One region of the Actimicrobium sp. GrIS 1.19 genome, then DNA from elsewhere that is predicted to be linked to it. Evidence: predicted binding sites of a transcription regulator. Region 1 holds the regulator's gene; each other region holds the start of a gene.
The links. Region 1 encodes sigma-54, which starts transcription at its own class of promoters, with help from an activator protein. Its sites were predicted from a motif close to TGGCANGNAANCTGCTTT; they were not measured.
Positions count from the first base shown of each region.

Region 2: the regulator sigma-54 is predicted to act here: its motif matches at 2,907-2,924, upstream of prpB (methylisocitrate lyase).
Region 3: the regulator sigma-54 is predicted to act here: its motif matches at 829-846, upstream of glnA (type I glutamate--ammonia ligase).
Region 4: the regulator sigma-54 is predicted to act here: its motif matches at 931-948, upstream of urtA (urea ABC transporter substrate-binding protein).

Region 1 covers NZ_JAXCHT010000004.1:204,475-208,227, reverse strand. Annotated here, with positions in the region: gene lptA (lipopolysaccharide transport periplasmic protein LptA) at 1-443, shown strand, start outside; gene lptB (LPS export ABC transporter ATP-binding protein) at 440-1,183, shown strand; gene RCH09_RS05465 (RNA polymerase factor sigma-54) at 1,203-2,684, shown strand; gene hpf (ribosome hibernation-promoting factor, HPF/YfiA family) at 2,794-3,153, shown strand; gene RCH09_RS05455 (RNA-guided endonuclease InsQ/TnpB family protein) at 3,403-3,753, shown strand, end outside.
Region 2 covers NZ_JAXCHT010000009.1:85,071-88,823, reverse strand. Annotated here, with positions in the region: gene acnD (Fe/S-dependent 2-methylisocitrate dehydratase AcnD) at 1-755, opposite strand, end outside; gene prpC (bifunctional 2-methylcitrate synthase/citrate synthase) at 775-1,926, opposite strand; gene prpB (methylisocitrate lyase) at 1,971-2,861, opposite strand; gene prpR (propionate catabolism operon regulatory protein PrpR) at 3,039-3,753, shown strand, end outside.
Region 3 covers NZ_JAXCHT010000030.1:1,470-5,222, forward strand. Annotated here, with positions in the region: gene RCH09_RS17010 (TAXI family TRAP transporter solute-binding subunit) at 1-148, shown strand, start outside; gene RCH09_RS17015 (rhodanese-like domain-containing protein) at 118-582, opposite strand; gene glnA (type I glutamate--ammonia ligase) at 988-2,403, shown strand; gene RCH09_RS17025 (DUF4124 domain-containing protein) at 2,567-3,058, shown strand; gene glnL (nitrogen regulation protein NR(II)) at 3,114-3,753, shown strand, end outside.
Region 4 covers NZ_JAXCHT010000023.1:23,189-26,941, forward strand. Annotated here, with positions in the region: gene cysC (adenylyl-sulfate kinase) at 13-654, shown strand; gene urtA (urea ABC transporter substrate-binding protein) at 1,004-2,257, shown strand; gene urtB (urea ABC transporter permease subunit UrtB) at 2,325-3,753, shown strand, end outside.

The DNA.
Region 1 (3,753 bases):
TCAACACCTTTACCGGCGACGTGATCCTGACCCGCGGTACCTTGACGATGAAAGCCGCACGCGTGGTGGTGACGCAGGATGCCGCCGGCTATCAGTTTGCGACGCTGTACGCCGGTCCCGGCGCCCTGGCCAGTTTCCGCCAGAAGCGTGATGGGGGTCCCGACCTGTGGATGGACGGGCAGGCCGAACGCATCGAATACGACGGCAAGACCGAACTGGTGAAACTCTTTTCGAAAGCAAGAATGCGTCGACTCGACGGCAACAAACCCACCGACGAAGTCGAGGGCGAATTCATTTCCTACGATAGCCGCAGCGAATTTTTTGCCGTCAACAACACCCCGGCCGGTGGCGAGAGCAAGCCCGGCGGCGGTCGCATCAAGGCCGTGATCCAGCCGCGCATCACCACGCCGGCTGCGGCCGTCCCGGCAGGTGGCGCCAAATGAGCCAGAGCAATTTGAGCGTGCGCGGCCTGCAAAAAAGCTATGGCGTGCGGCAGGTCGTCAGCGACGTCTCGCTCGATGTCGCCAGTGGCGAGGTGGTCGGCCTGCTCGGCCCGAACGGCGCCGGCAAGACCACGTCGTTCTACATGATCGTCGGGCTGGTGCCGTCGGACGCCGGCGCGATCTGCCTTGATGGCACCGATATCTCACGCCTGCCGATCCATCAGCGCGCCGTGCTGGGACTGTCCTATCTGCCGCAGGAAGCCTCGGTATTTCGCAAGCTGACCGTGGCCGACAACATTCGCGCGGTGCTGGAATTGCAGCGCGATGGCGGCAAGCCCTTGACGCGTGCGGCGATCGACAAGCGACTCGATACCTTGCTGCACGATTTGCAGATCGAAAAGCTGCGCGACAACCAAGCCATGTCGCTGTCCGGTGGCGAACGGCGGCGCGTCGAAATTGCGCGTGCACTCGCTACCAATCCGCGCTTCGTGCTGCTCGATGAACCGTTCGCCGGGGTTGATCCGATCGCCGTCATCGAGATCCAGCGCATCGTGCGCTTCCTGAAAGAGCGTGGCATCGGCGTGCTGATCACCGATCACAATGTGCGCGAGACGCTCGGCATTTGCGACCGCGCGTACATCATCAACCAGGGTGCCGTGCTCGCCAGCGGGCGCCCGGACGACATCATCCAGAATGAGTCGGTCCGGCGCGTCTATCTGGGCGAACACTTCCGCATGTGAAGCCAGTTCCTCCGCGCGCATGAAACAGTCCCTTCAACTCCGCACCTCGCAGCATCTGGCGCTCACGCCGCAGTTGCAGCAGTCGATCCGGCTGCTGCAACTGTCGACGCTCGAACTGCATCAGGAGCTGGAGCAAATGCTCTCGGATAACCCGTTGCTGGAGCGGCTGGATGATCCGCTCGACCACTCGATCCGGCTGCTCGCCGACGGCGCCATCGGCGCCGATGGCATTCGGCAGCAGGGTGCCAGCGAGGACGCCAACGCGCCGCCGCCATCCAGCGACAGTGACGGCAGCGCACCGGACCAGAATGAGTCGGCCGAGTCGGCCGTCAATGGCGAGAGTGACTGGAGTTTTGACGATGTTGCGCGCACCGGCAAGACACCGGACGACGAAGACTCGCGGCCACAGCTGGAAGCGCCGGTCTCGACCTTGCGCGAGCACCTGCTCGAACAAATGCGTGTGACGGTACGCAACCCGCGCGACCGGGCGCTGATCGAGTTGATGATTGATGCGCTCAACGACAACGGTTATCTGGACGATACGCTGGAGGCCATCCACGAACGACTTCCGGCCGAGCTGGAAGTCGAAGCGGAAGAGTTGAGCATTGCCTTGAAACTGCTGCAGAGCTTCGATCCGGCCGGCGTCGGCGCCCGCAATGCGGCCGAATGCCTGGCGCTGCAGATCCGGCGCTTCCCCAGTGTTCCGATGGTCACCCGGCGCATGGCGCTGGGCATCGTCGAACAGCATCTGAACCTGTTCGCCCAGCGCGACTTCGGCAAGCTCAAGAAAATCCTCGACTGCGACGACGAGGACCTGCGCGAGGCGCAATGCGTGATCCGGCAATGCAATCCGCACCCGGGTGCGCTGTTTGGTTCCGGCACCTCCGACTACGTGGTGCCGGATGTGATCGTCAAGCGCCTGCGCGGAAACTGGCAGGTGATGCTCAATCATGATGTGATGCCGCGCCTGCGCGTCAATGCGCTGTACGCCAACATCCTGAAGCAAAACAAGGGCGACGCATCGCTGACTTCGCAGCTGCAGGAAGCCAAGTGGCTGATCAAGAATATGCGTCAGCGATTCGATACGATTTTGCGCGTGGCACAGGCCATCGTCGACCGCCAGCGCAACTTTTTCTCGCACGGCGCCGTCGCCATGCGCCCGCTTGTCTTGCGTGAAATTGCTGATACACTGGGTCTACACGAGAGCACTATTTCCCGTGTGACAACCCAGAAATATATGCTGACCCCGCATGGCATGTTCGAGCTGAAGTACTTTTTTGGCAGCCATGTCGCCACCGAAGCTGGCGGCGAAGCGTCTTCCACGGCGATCCGGGCACTCATCAAACAATTGATAGGAGCTGAAGACCCGAAAATTCCATTCTCTGACAGTAAAATTGCAGACATGTTGGGAGAACAGGGCATGGTCGTCGCCAGACGTACCGTCGCAAAATATCGCGAAGCGCTCAAGATCCCTCCTGTGGCCCTGCGCAAGGCTTTGTAGTTTTCTCCGTAGTTTTGTTTTTCATGTCGTACCTGTCGTTGTGTTCGGACGTGCCAGTCTGACCGCGCACACACCGAACCGCCAGCGGCACTATTCAAAGGAGCGCTGTATGAATCTCACAATCAGTGGACATCACCTCGAAGTGACCCCTGCCATCCGCGAATATGTGCAAACCAAACTTGAGCGTATTCGACGCCATTTCGATCATGTCATTGATATCGCTGTCATCCTGACCGTCGATAAACTTCCTGAAAAAGAAAAGCGGCAAAAAGCAGAGATCAACCTGCACCTGCGTGGCAAAGACCTGCACGTCGAAAGTATTGCGCATGATTTGTATGCGGCCATCGACGCTTTGATCGACAAACTCGATCGGCAAGTTATCAAATACAAAACCAAGTTGCAGGCACATCAGCACGACGCGATCAAGCACATCCCTGACCCGGCTGCGATCCTCGTCTCCACTTCCTGATCAGACTGGTTGCCGGGCAGACCGGCATGACTCCACTGAGGGCGCATTCGATGCGCCCTTTTTGATTTTGACCAGGTGTGCGGCAAGCCCCGCCCTTCAGGTTGAAGTCATAGGCACGGTCGGCGCTGCCGGCCAAGATGTTGACGTGTTCGCTTGTCACGTTGCATTCCGACACGGTAATGTTCGAGTATGCTAATTCAACGCGCTTACAAATACCGCCTACGCACCAACGGTGCGAACACGCGCGCAATGCGCCGCTTCGCCGGCTGTGGGCGCAAGGTGTGGAATTTGGCATTGAACCTGCAGCAGGCGAACTACGCCGCTGGCGGCAAGTACATCAGCTATGCGGCGATGTGCAAACACCTGACCGGCTGGCGCGCAGCGCCGGCTACAGTATGGTTGTCGGACGCGCCGGCGCATACACAACAGCAGGCGCTAAAAGACCTCGATCGTGCGTACCAGAACTTCTTCGCCGGTCGGGCCGACTTCCCGACATTAAAGAAGAAGGGTCGGGCTGACAGCTTCCGTTACCCGGACGCAAAGCAGTTCAAGGTCGATCAGGGCAACGGACGAATCTTCCTGCCCAAGCTTGGCTGGATC
Region 2 (3,753 bases), on a different contig from region 1:
GCGGTGATGCCGGGCGCGGCCTTGCCGCCGAGCTCGACACCGATGATGTCGGGCAGGCGCAGATACACCGCGCGGCCCAGCATCACGTTTTCGGCTTCGAGACCGCCGACGCCGATGCCGACCACGCCGAGCGCGTTGATCATCGGCGTATGGCTGTCGGTGCCGACCAGCGAATCCGGGAAGGCCACGCCCTGCTCGACCTGCACCACCGGCGACATCCGTTCGATATTGATCTGATGCAGAATCCCGTTACCTTGCGGGATCACGTCGACGTTCTTGAAGGCCTTCTTCGACCACTGGATGAAGTCGAAGCGGTCGACGTTGCGGCGCTCTTCGATGACGCGATTCTTGGCAAACGCATCCGGATCGAAGCCGGCAAATTCGACTGCCAGCGAGTGATCCACCACCAGTTGCGACGGCACCACCGGGTTGATCTGCGCCGGATCGCCGCCCTGCGCGGCAATCGCATCGCGAAGCCCGGCCAGATCGACCAGCGCGGTCTGGCCGAGGATGTCCTGCAGGATCACGCGCGCAGGGAACCACGGAAAATCCAGCTCCTGTTTGCGGTCGATCAGCTGCGTCAGCGAGGCGACCAGCGCAGCCGGCGGGCAGCGCCGCACCAGATTTTCGGCCAGCACGCGCGACGTGAAAGGCAATGTGTCGAAAGCGCCGGGACGGATCGCATCGATCGCGGCGCGCGCGTCGAAGTAATCCAGCGTGGCGCCGGGAAGTGGCTTGCGGTTTGCAGTGTTCATGATGGTGGCCAGTGGGTGATTATTTGCGTTCCGAAATCGGTACGAACTTCAGATCCTCGGGACCGACATAGTTCGCGCTCGGGCGAATGATCTTGTTGTCGACGCGTTGCTCGATGATGTGCGCGGCCCAGCCGGAGGTGCGGGCAATCACGAACAGCGGCGTAAACATCGCGGTTGGCACATCCATCATGTGATACGAGACCGCCGAGAACCAGTCCAGGTTCGGGAACATCTTCTTGGCGTCCCACATCACCGATTCCAGCCGTTCGGCGATATCGAACATCTTGGTCGAGCCGGCTTCCTTCGACAGCGCGCGCGCGACTTCCTTGATCACCTTGTTGCGCGGATCGGAGACCGTGTAGACCGGATGACCGAAACCGATCACCACTTCCTTGTTCTCGACGCGACGGCGGATGTCGGCTTCGGCTTCGTCCGGATTGTCGTAACGCTTCTGGATTTCGAACGCGACTTCATTGGCGCCACCGTGCTTCGGTCCGCGCAACGCACCGATGCCTCCGGTGATGGCCGAGAACATGTCCGAGCCGGTGCCGGCCACCACGCGGGCGGCAAATGTCGAGGCATTGAATTCATGCTCGGCGTACAGGATCAGCGAGGTATGCATGGCTTGTTCCCACGCCTTGGAGGGCCGCACGCCATGCAGCAGATGCAGGAAGTGCGCGCCGATCGAGTCATCGTCGGTTTGCGTTTCAATCCGTTTGCCGTTGGTGCTGAAGTGATACCAGTACAGCAGCATCGAACCCAGCGACGCCATCAGGCGATCGGCGATGTCGCGCGCGCCAGGCATATTGTGATCGTCTTTTTCGGGCAGCACGCAACCCATCGCCGAGACCCCGGTGCGCAGCACATCCATCTGGTTCGAGGCGGCCGGCAAGGCTTCCAGCACGGTCTTGACGCTGGCCGGCAAGCCGCGCAGCCCTTTCAGCTTGGTCTTGTAGGCGTGCAGCTCGGCATTGGTCGGCAACTTGCCATGCACCAGCAGATGCGCGATTTCCTCGAATTCGCAGGTGTCGGCGATATCGAGAATGTCGTAGCCACGATAGTGTAAATCGTTGCCGGTCTTGCCGACGGTGCACAGCGCTGTATTACCGGCCGTGACGCCGGACAGGGCGACGGATTTTTTTGGCTTGAAGCCTGCGATTGGTTCGGTCATGCGAGTCTCCTGAGAGGGAATTATTTGGCGATTTATTCGGCGAATTATTTGGCTTTGCCGGCGGCGAACAGCGCGTCCAGCTTGTCTTCATACGCGTAGTAGTCAATCCGTTCGTACAGCTCCTTGCGGGTCTGCATCGTGTCCAGCACGGCCTTCTGGGTGCCGTCGCGGCGGATCGCGCCGTACACATTTTCTGCCGCCTTGTTCATCGCGCGAAACGCTGACAACGGATACAGCACCAGGCCGACGCCGGCGTCGCGCAATTCTTCCAGCGTGTACAGCGGGGTCTCGCCGAATTCGGTGATGTTGGCCAGCACCGGCACCTTGACGGTGTCGGCAAAGGTGCGATACATCGGCAACTGCGTGATGGCTTCGGCAAAGATCATGTCGGCGCCGGCTTCGACATACGCCAGCGAACGCTCCAGCGCCGCGTCGAGTCCTTCACCGGCCAGCGCATCGGTGCGCGCCATGATCACGAACTCGGGATCGGTGCGGGCATCGACGGCGGCCTTGATGCGATCGACCATTTCTTCCTTGCTGACGATTTCCTTGTTGGGCCGATGACCGCAGCGCTTGGCGCCGATCTGGTCTTCGATGTGCATCGCCGCCGCGCCGAACTTGATCATGTGACGCACGGTGCGGGCGATGTTGAAGGCCGACGAGCCAAAGCCGGTATCGACGTCGACCAGCAGCGGCAAATCACAGACATCGGTGATGCGGCGCACGTCGGTCAGCACGTCATCCAGATTGGTGATGCCCAGATCGGGAATCCCGAGCGACCCGGCGGCGACACCGCCGCCGGACAAATAGATCGCCTTGAAGCCGGCACGCTTGGCCAGCAGCGCATGATTGGCATTGATGGCGCCGACGACTTGCAGCGGCGATTCGTCCTGCATCGCCTTGCGGAAGGCGGCACCTGCGGAATGGAGGGTCATGAGATCACTTTCGAGTGTGTTTCATCGGGCTTGCTTGATATCGGTATTGCAATCGCCGTGCCACACCGCCGCCGGTGGCGGGATCAGCATGGAATCAATTACTTGCGCATGCATCGACGTGGACAAGGATGTTTCAAACCACGTTACAATCGAAACACTGCAACAGGGAGATGAAACATGCAACGTCCGATCCGCAACGACACGGCCGACCCCAACGACAAGCCGGTGATCTGGACCGTCTCGATCTCGCGCCTGTTCGATCTGTTTCGCGACATCATGCTGGAATACGCCGATGTCGCCACCATCGAGCCGATTCATCTCGGCTTTGAAGATGCCGTGCGGCACATCCGCGAACGGCTCGCCAACGAACGTTGCGACGCGGTCATTGCGGCCGGCTCGAACGCGGCGTATCTGAAAGGCCGCCTGGCGGTACCGGTCGTGATCGCCAAGGCCAGCGGCTTCGATGTGATGCAGGCGCTGGCGCGGGCCCGTCGCATCACCCCGCACATCGGCCTGATCAGCTACCAGCAAACCATGCCGGAACTATCCGAATTCCAGTCCACCTTCGGGCTCGAGATCATGCAGCGCAGCTATGCCACCGAAGAGGATGCGCGGGCCCAGATCAGCGAACTCAAGGCGGCCGGCATCAAGGCGATTGTCGGCGCCGGGCTGGTCACCGACCTGGCCGAAGAAGCCGGGCTGGCCGGGGTGTTCGTGTACTCGGCCGGCTCGATCCGGCAGGCCTTCGACGACGCGCTGGAAATCGCCCGCTTCACCCGCCTCGAAGCGGTCCGGCATCGCCCTGCGGCCGCCGTCGACACGCTGCGCGCGCGCCACAGCGTGACCGATCTGCGCGGCGAATCCGCCGCCATGCAGCGGGTGCGCGAAGCCA
Region 3 (3,753 bases), on a different contig from region 1:
CTCGATTCCGCTTTCATTCGCGGAAGAGCTATATGGATTGCGCAGCCACATCAACTTCGTACGTCAGCGCATTCTTGGTCTGCAGGCTGCGCGGCGCGGCGATCCCGGAGTTGCGGGTCAGGCGCCGGTCCAGGGCAATCCCGCGTAGCACCAACCGGCGAGATTCCTGCGATGGCCGTTAGCGTCCTTGTCGCCCTCGAAACCTTCGAGAATATCAAAGCAGTGCGCAAATCCTTCCCGCGTCGCCAGGGTTGCGGCGTGGCGCGAGCGCACCCCCGAGCGACACAGGAAAAGAATGATGGCGCTTCTATCGACCATGCTCTCCAGCTGTTGGAGAAAATCCGGATTCGGATTGCCGCCCGGGTATAAATTCCACTGCGCCGCGAAATGCTGTCCTTCGGGAATCAGGACCTTTCCGATCCAGTCGCGTTCGGCCGCGGTGCGAACATCCACCAGACATATTTCCGGTCCGCTGCGCAACAGTTCCCAGGCTTCGGTCGGGGTGACCGCGCCGGCGTAGTTCAGCTGGCCATCAACCGCGCGTTGTCGTGCCCGTGCGAGGATTTCGTCCGTTTTGTTCATGGGGGTCCCGCTTTTTAAAGGAGGTGTTGCGTCGGAAACGGTTGTGTTGCGACGGCGCATTAAAACGGTGCGACATCGCGGATACTATGTGCAATAACCCCAAAATGGGGCGCAGCATAAAATACCGCACCATCTTGGCCGCATCGCGCCCGGACAACGTGCCATTATCCTAACCGGTTGGCCGTGCATCGAAGGCGTTTCGTGGCAATTATTGATATTCTGTTCATGTCAGTCGGATTCGGTTTGTGGCATGGAACCTGCTATCATTTCCCGCTGAGTTATGGGCGCAATGGTGCTGCTGTAAATCGCATCCCAATCGGCACTTTCTGGCCACGACCATTTCGCAACTTTTTAAGAAATTCGCAGTACAACGCGCAGCACAATGACCAATTATAGGAGATTCGCATGGCAATGACGGCCGCAGAGGTATTGAAAATGGTGAAAGACAACGAAGTCAAATTCGTTGATTTCCGGTTCGCCGATACCAGAGGCAAGGAACAGCATGTCACGGTTCCGGTTTCGCACTTCGATATGGATAAATTCGAATCGGGCCATGCGTTCGACGGGTCGTCCATTGCTGGCTGGAAGGGTATTGAAGCCTCCGACATGATCTTGATGCCTGATCCGAATACCGCCAACATCGATCCATTCATGGAAGAGACAACCCTCTTCATGCAGTGCGACGTGATCGAGCCATCGGATGGCAAAGGCTACGATCGCGATCCGCGGTCGATCGCCAAGCGCGCCGAAGCTTATCTGAAATCGTCCGGCATGGGCGACACCGCCTATTTCGGTCCGGAACCCGAGTTTTTCATCTTTGACAGCGTGCGCTGGAATGTCGGCATGGACGGTTGCTTCGTCAAGATCGATTCCGAAGAAGCCTCGTGGAGCACCGGCCAGAAATTCGAAGCCGGCAATACTGGTCATCGTCCGGCGGTCAAGGGCGGCTATTTTCCGGTTCCGCCAGTCGACAGCATGCAGGACATGCGGTCCGAAATGTGCCTGATTCTGGAAGGCATGGGCATTCCGGTTGAGGTGCATCACCACGAAGTCGCTGGTGCTGGCCAAAACGAAATCGGCACCCGTTTCTCAACGCTGGTGGAGCGCGCCGACTGGACCCAGAATTTGAAATACGTGGTCTGGAACGTCGCACACACCTACGGCAAGACTGCCACCTTCATGCCAAAGCCTATCGTTGGCGACAACGGTTCCGGGATGCACGTACATCAATCGGTATGGAAAGATGGCAAGAATCTGTTTGCCGGTGACGGCTATGCCGGCTTGTCCGAATTCGCACTGTTCTACATTGGCGGCATCATCAAGCATGCGCGCGCATTGAACGCGATCACCAACCCGGGCACGAACTCGTACAAACGCCTGGTGCCGGGTTTCGAAGCGCCGGTCAAGCTGGCCTATTCGGCCCGCAACCGCTCCGCCTCGATCCGCATTCCGCATGTGCCGAATCCAAAAGGTCGTCGCATCGAAACGCGTTTCCCGGATCCGCTTGCCAATCCGTACCTGTGTTTCGCGGCACTGCTGATGGCTGGTCTGGACGGCGTGCAGAACAAGATTCATCCTGGCGAAGCGGCTTCCAAGGATCTGTACCATTTGCCTCCGGAAGAAGATGCACTGATCCCGACGGTGTGTTCGTCGCTGGAGCAGGCGCTGGAAAACCTCGACAAGGATCGCGAATTCCTGACCCGGGGCGGTGTCTTCAGCGACAGCATGATCGACGCCTACATTGATCTGAAGATGCAGGAAGTCACGCGCTTCCGCATGACGACCCATCCGGTTGAATTTGACATGTACTTCTCGCAGTAAGATGTCCTGCTGGTAATCTGATTGACCGAAGGGCGGAAATTTTCCGCCCTTTTTTGTTGTGGATCGAACGCCTGTCAACCTGATCGCCGGGATCAGTGTTTGTGTTGAATGACGTCTTATCCTAAACTGACACTCCGTCAGCTGCATTCCCTAAAAGAAATTTATGAAACTGCCACTTATTGGAATCGCGCTTTTTTCCGTGTTCATGCAGAGTGCGCAAGCGCAAACGGACGTCTTTCTTTGCGTGGATGAGCACGGCAACAAGGAATACAAGAATACCGGCGCCACCAAGGGTTGCAAGAAGGTGGAGCTGCCCGGTGTGACCATCATTGCTTCACCAAAACGCGGCGCGCTTGCAACCCAGACTGCCGCGGCCAAGCCGGGAAGCTCGCCCGGCGATTTCCCGAAAATCGATAGTGGCACGCAAAAAACCCGTGATAACGATCGTCGTCAAATCCTGCTGGATGAATTGAAGACCGAAGAAGGCAAGCTGGCGAATCTGAAAAAAGATTTCAATGGCGGTGAACCGGAACGTCAGGGCGATGAGCGCAACTATGCCAAATACCAGGAGCGCGTCGCCGGCATGAAAGACGAGATCGGACGCACCGAAAAAAATATCGAAGCACTCAAACGTGAGCTCGGCAATTTAAAGTAATGCCGACGTTTTAATCAACGAGGCCGCACCATGCGGCCTTTTATTTTGGGCTGCCGTGAACATTCCCGTTACCTCACTCGCCGGTCTGGATCTGCTGGCATCGGCAGTAGTGATCCTCGATGCCGACGGTCGCATTACGTATGCCAATGCCGCAGCAGAGCACATGCTGGAGAGTTCATTTCGAACCCTCAACGGACATCGATTGATTGAATTGTTTGTCAATGGCGGCAAACTGGAGGCCGTGTTCCAGCAAGCGCTGGCGCATCAATTCGCCGACAAGCGCCAGGACCTGACCCTCGAACGCATTGGTCGTGATGCCTTGCAGGTGCACGTCGTGGTGACCGCGCTCGACAATCCGGATGCGCCGGTGCTGATCGAAATGCGCGAGAACGTGCAGCAACTCAAGCTTGATCGCGAGGAGCGCTTGCTCGATCAGAGTCAGGCCAACAAGGAACTGATTCGCAACCTCGCGCATGAAATCAAGAATCCGCTCGGCGGCATTCGCGGCGCCGCACAGTTGCTCGAACTGGAGCTGCCGGAGCGTCATCTCAAGGAACTGCGCGAATACACCCAGGTAATCATCAAGGAGGCGGACCGCCTGCAAACGCTGGTCGATCGCCTGCTGGCGCCGCATCGTCGGCCGCATATCGTCGGGGACGTGAACATCCACGAAGTCTGCGAACGGGTTCGCAGTC
Region 4 (3,753 bases), on a different contig from region 1:
CCCGACCCTGCCATGAAACCAGACCTGACTCCCGTTGTGCATACCCTCGACGCCACTACCCGGGCGACCCACTACGGCCATCCCGGCGCGGTGCTGTGGCTCACGGGTCTGTCGGCATCCGGCAAATCGTCGCTGTCGATGGCACTGGAGCAGGCCCTGATGGCACGCGGCTATTCCTGTTACGTGCTCGATGGCGACAATTTGCGCCATGGCCTCAACGCCAATCTCGGTTTCAGTCCGGCCGGACGCAGCGAAAACATCCGGCGCGTTGGCGAAGTCGCCGCCCTGTTTGCCGATGCCGGACTGATCTGCATTACCGCCTTCATTTCACCGTATCGTGCCGATCGGGCACGGGCACGCCAATCCTGCCGCAGCCAATTCCACGAAATTCACGTCGCCGCATCGCTGGCGACTTGCGAGGCGCGTGATCCCAAGGGCCTGTACCGCAAGGCCCGCAGCGGCGAACTGCAGGACTTCACCGGCATCAGCGCGCCTTACGAAGCGCCGGAACATCCTGACCTGACCATCGACACGACCTCGGACAGCCTGCCGGCAAGCCTGCAGAAATTGCTCGACTACGTGATCGCGCATTACCCGCTCGGCGCGCCGGCAGGGTCTGCCGGCTTGGCTGGCGCCGCCGACCCGACCGCATAGCCTGCGCCACCGGGAGGCGGCGGTTCAAGCGATGCACCGCCGCGGCAGCTGACGCCGGCGCCGGTGTGCTTGCCAGCCTCGCCTGCATGCAGTCGATACGCACCTGCCACGCGGTCGCAGCGTCAGTGCAGGCGCTGGCCGGACGGACCAGCGCCCTGCATATCCGGCGCAACACACGTCGCACCAGCACGGGGCAGGCTCTGCCTGATTACCACCCTTGCGTGCCCGGCCGCATCGGATTCATGCCTTTTTCGCATCATTCGAGGGATTTTCAGTTGGCACATATTCTGCTAACTGAAGATGGCGATTTCTCGCGACCAGGTCGGTCAACCCAACAACAGGAGTAATCATGTCCCGTCGCACCCTACTCAAGGCCAGCGCCCTCGGCGCTCTCTCCGTACTCGCTTCTGCCTGGCTGGCGCCAGCGTTCGGCGCCGACACCATCAAGGTCGGCATCCTGCACTCGCTGTCGGGCACGATGGCGATTTCGGAAACGTCGCTCAAGGATGTCGCCCTGATGACCATCGAAGACATCAACGCCAAGGGCGGCGTGATGGGCAAGATGCTGGAACCGGTAATCGTCGATCCCGCTTCGAACTGGCCGTTGTTTGCCGAAAAGGCACGCCAGCTGATCGCCCAGGACAAGGTTGCCGTGGTGTTCGGTTGCTGGACCTCGGTGTCGCGCAAATCGGTGCTGCCGGTGTTCAAGGAACTCAACAGCCTGCTGTTCTATCCGGTGCAGTACGAAGGCGAGGAGCTTGAAAAGAATGTGTTCTACACCGGCGCCGCACCGAACCAGCAAGCCATCCCGGCCACCGAATACCTGATGTCCAAGGAAGGCGGCGGCGCCAAGCGTTTCGTGCTGCTGGGCACCGACTACGTGTATCCGCGCACCACCAATAAAATCCTGCGCGCGTTCCTGAAATCAAAAGGCGTCAAGGACAGCGACATCGACGAGGTCTATACCCCGTTCGGTCATTCCGATTATCAAACCATCGTCGCCAACATCAAGAAGTTTGCCGCCGGCGGCAAGACAGCAGTGATCTCGACCATCAATGGCGACTCCAACGTGCCGTTCTACAAGGAACTCGGCAACGCCGGCCTGAAGGCAACCGATGTGCCGGTGGTGGCGTTCTCGGTCGGTGAAGAAGAATTGCGCGGCGTCGATACCAAGCCATTGCTCGGACATCTGGCGGCGTGGAATTATTTCGAGTCGGTCAAGAATCCGGTCAACGACGCCTTCATCAAGCAATGGAAAGCCTACGCGCTTGCCAAGAAACTGCCGAACGCCGCCACCGTGGTCACCAACGACCCGATGGAAGCAACCTATGTCGGTATCCACATGTGGAAACAGGCGGTTGAAAAAGCCAAGAGCACCGATACCGACAAGGTCATCGCCGCAATGGCCGGCCAAACCTTCAAGGCACCTTCAGGTTTCGAGCTGACCATGGACGCCACCAATCACCATTTGCACAAGCCGGTCATGATTGGCGAAATCAAGGGTGACGGCCAGTTCAATGTAGTCTGGAAAACCAAGGGTCCGGTACGGGCGCAGCCATGGAGCCCATACATCGTGGGCAACGAAGGCAAGCAAAAGCTGTAATGCCACGCTTTGCCAACCGGCTGGTCCGGTTGGCATCTGATTCACGCCGTCCTGGAAAAAGCAGCGCATGAGACTCCCAAAACTATCGCTGTTGCTGGCCCCCCTGTTTCTGCACGCGTTGGTGGCGCACGCCGCCATCGATGCGTCATTGCTCAAGCCGCTGGCGGGCGATGATCCCGACGCCCGCATTGCCGCAGTCGGCCAGATTGCCGTGCTGGCCAACGACGATGCCGCACGCATTCTGAATGCACTCAATACCGATTCCCTGTCGGCCACGCCGGATGGCCGGGTCGTCATCGTCAGTGGCGACACCGCCTACGATCCGGCCACCGACAAGACCATCCCGTTACCAGCAGAACTCGACGCCATCAGCGTCAACAACCGCCTGCGCGGCGCAGTCGCCCAAGCGCTGGCGGGCTTGCGCCTGTTCTCGCCCAGCCGCGTGGTGCGCCTGGCCGCCGTGCGCGACATGCAGAGCAATCCGTCGCTGGAGCAAACGCCGTTGATCGCCAAGGCGCTCGGCACCGAATCCGACCCGCAAATCCGCGCCCTGCTGCAACTGGTCTCGGCCACCGCCAACCTGCAATCGCCCGATGCCGGTGTGCGCAAGAGCGCGGTGCGGGAACTGGCTGCCAGCACTAATGCCAACCTGCGGCCGATCCTGCTGAACATGCTCGAGAAGGCGCCCGACGGCAGCAACAACGAGCCTGATCCGGCGGTGCGCATCGAAGTGGTCGCCACGCTGTCGGCGCTGAATGCGCGCATCGCCCGCACCGAATTCATCGGCAATCTGTTCTACGGCATCTCGCTGGGCAGCGTGCTGCTGCTGACCGCGCTCGGACTGGCGATCACGTTCGGCCTGATGGGCATCATCAACATGGCGCACGGCGAATTGCTGATGCTGGGCGCCTACACCACCTACGGCTGCCAGCTGCTGTTCCGGCACTATTTTCCAGCGGCGCTGGACGCCTATCTACTGGTCGCGCTGCCGGCCGCCTTCCTGGTCACGGCCGCCATCGGCATTGCGCTCGAACGCACCGTGATTCGCTGGCTGTATGGCCGCCCGCTCGAAACGCTGCTGGCCACCTGGGGCATCAGCCTGATGCTGATGCAGTCGGTGCGAACGCTGTTCGGCGCCCAGAACGTCGAGGTCGCCAATCCGTCGTGGATGTCGGGCGGCGTCACGGTACTCGGCTCACTGGTGCTGTCGTACAACCGGATTGTGATCATCTTCTTCGCCCTGTTCGTGGTGCTGGCGGTCTGGCTGGTGCTCAACAAGACCCGGCTTGGATTGTTCGTGCGGGCGGTGACGCAGAACCGGCGCATGGCCGATTGCGTCGGCGTCGCCACCGGCAAGATCGACATGCTGACGTTCGGTCTGGGGTCCGGCATCGCCGGCCTGGGCGGAGTGGCGCTGTCGCAGCTCGGCAATGTCGGCCCGGACCTGGGGCAGAGTTATATCGTCGACTCGTTCATGGTGGTCGTGCTGGGCGGGG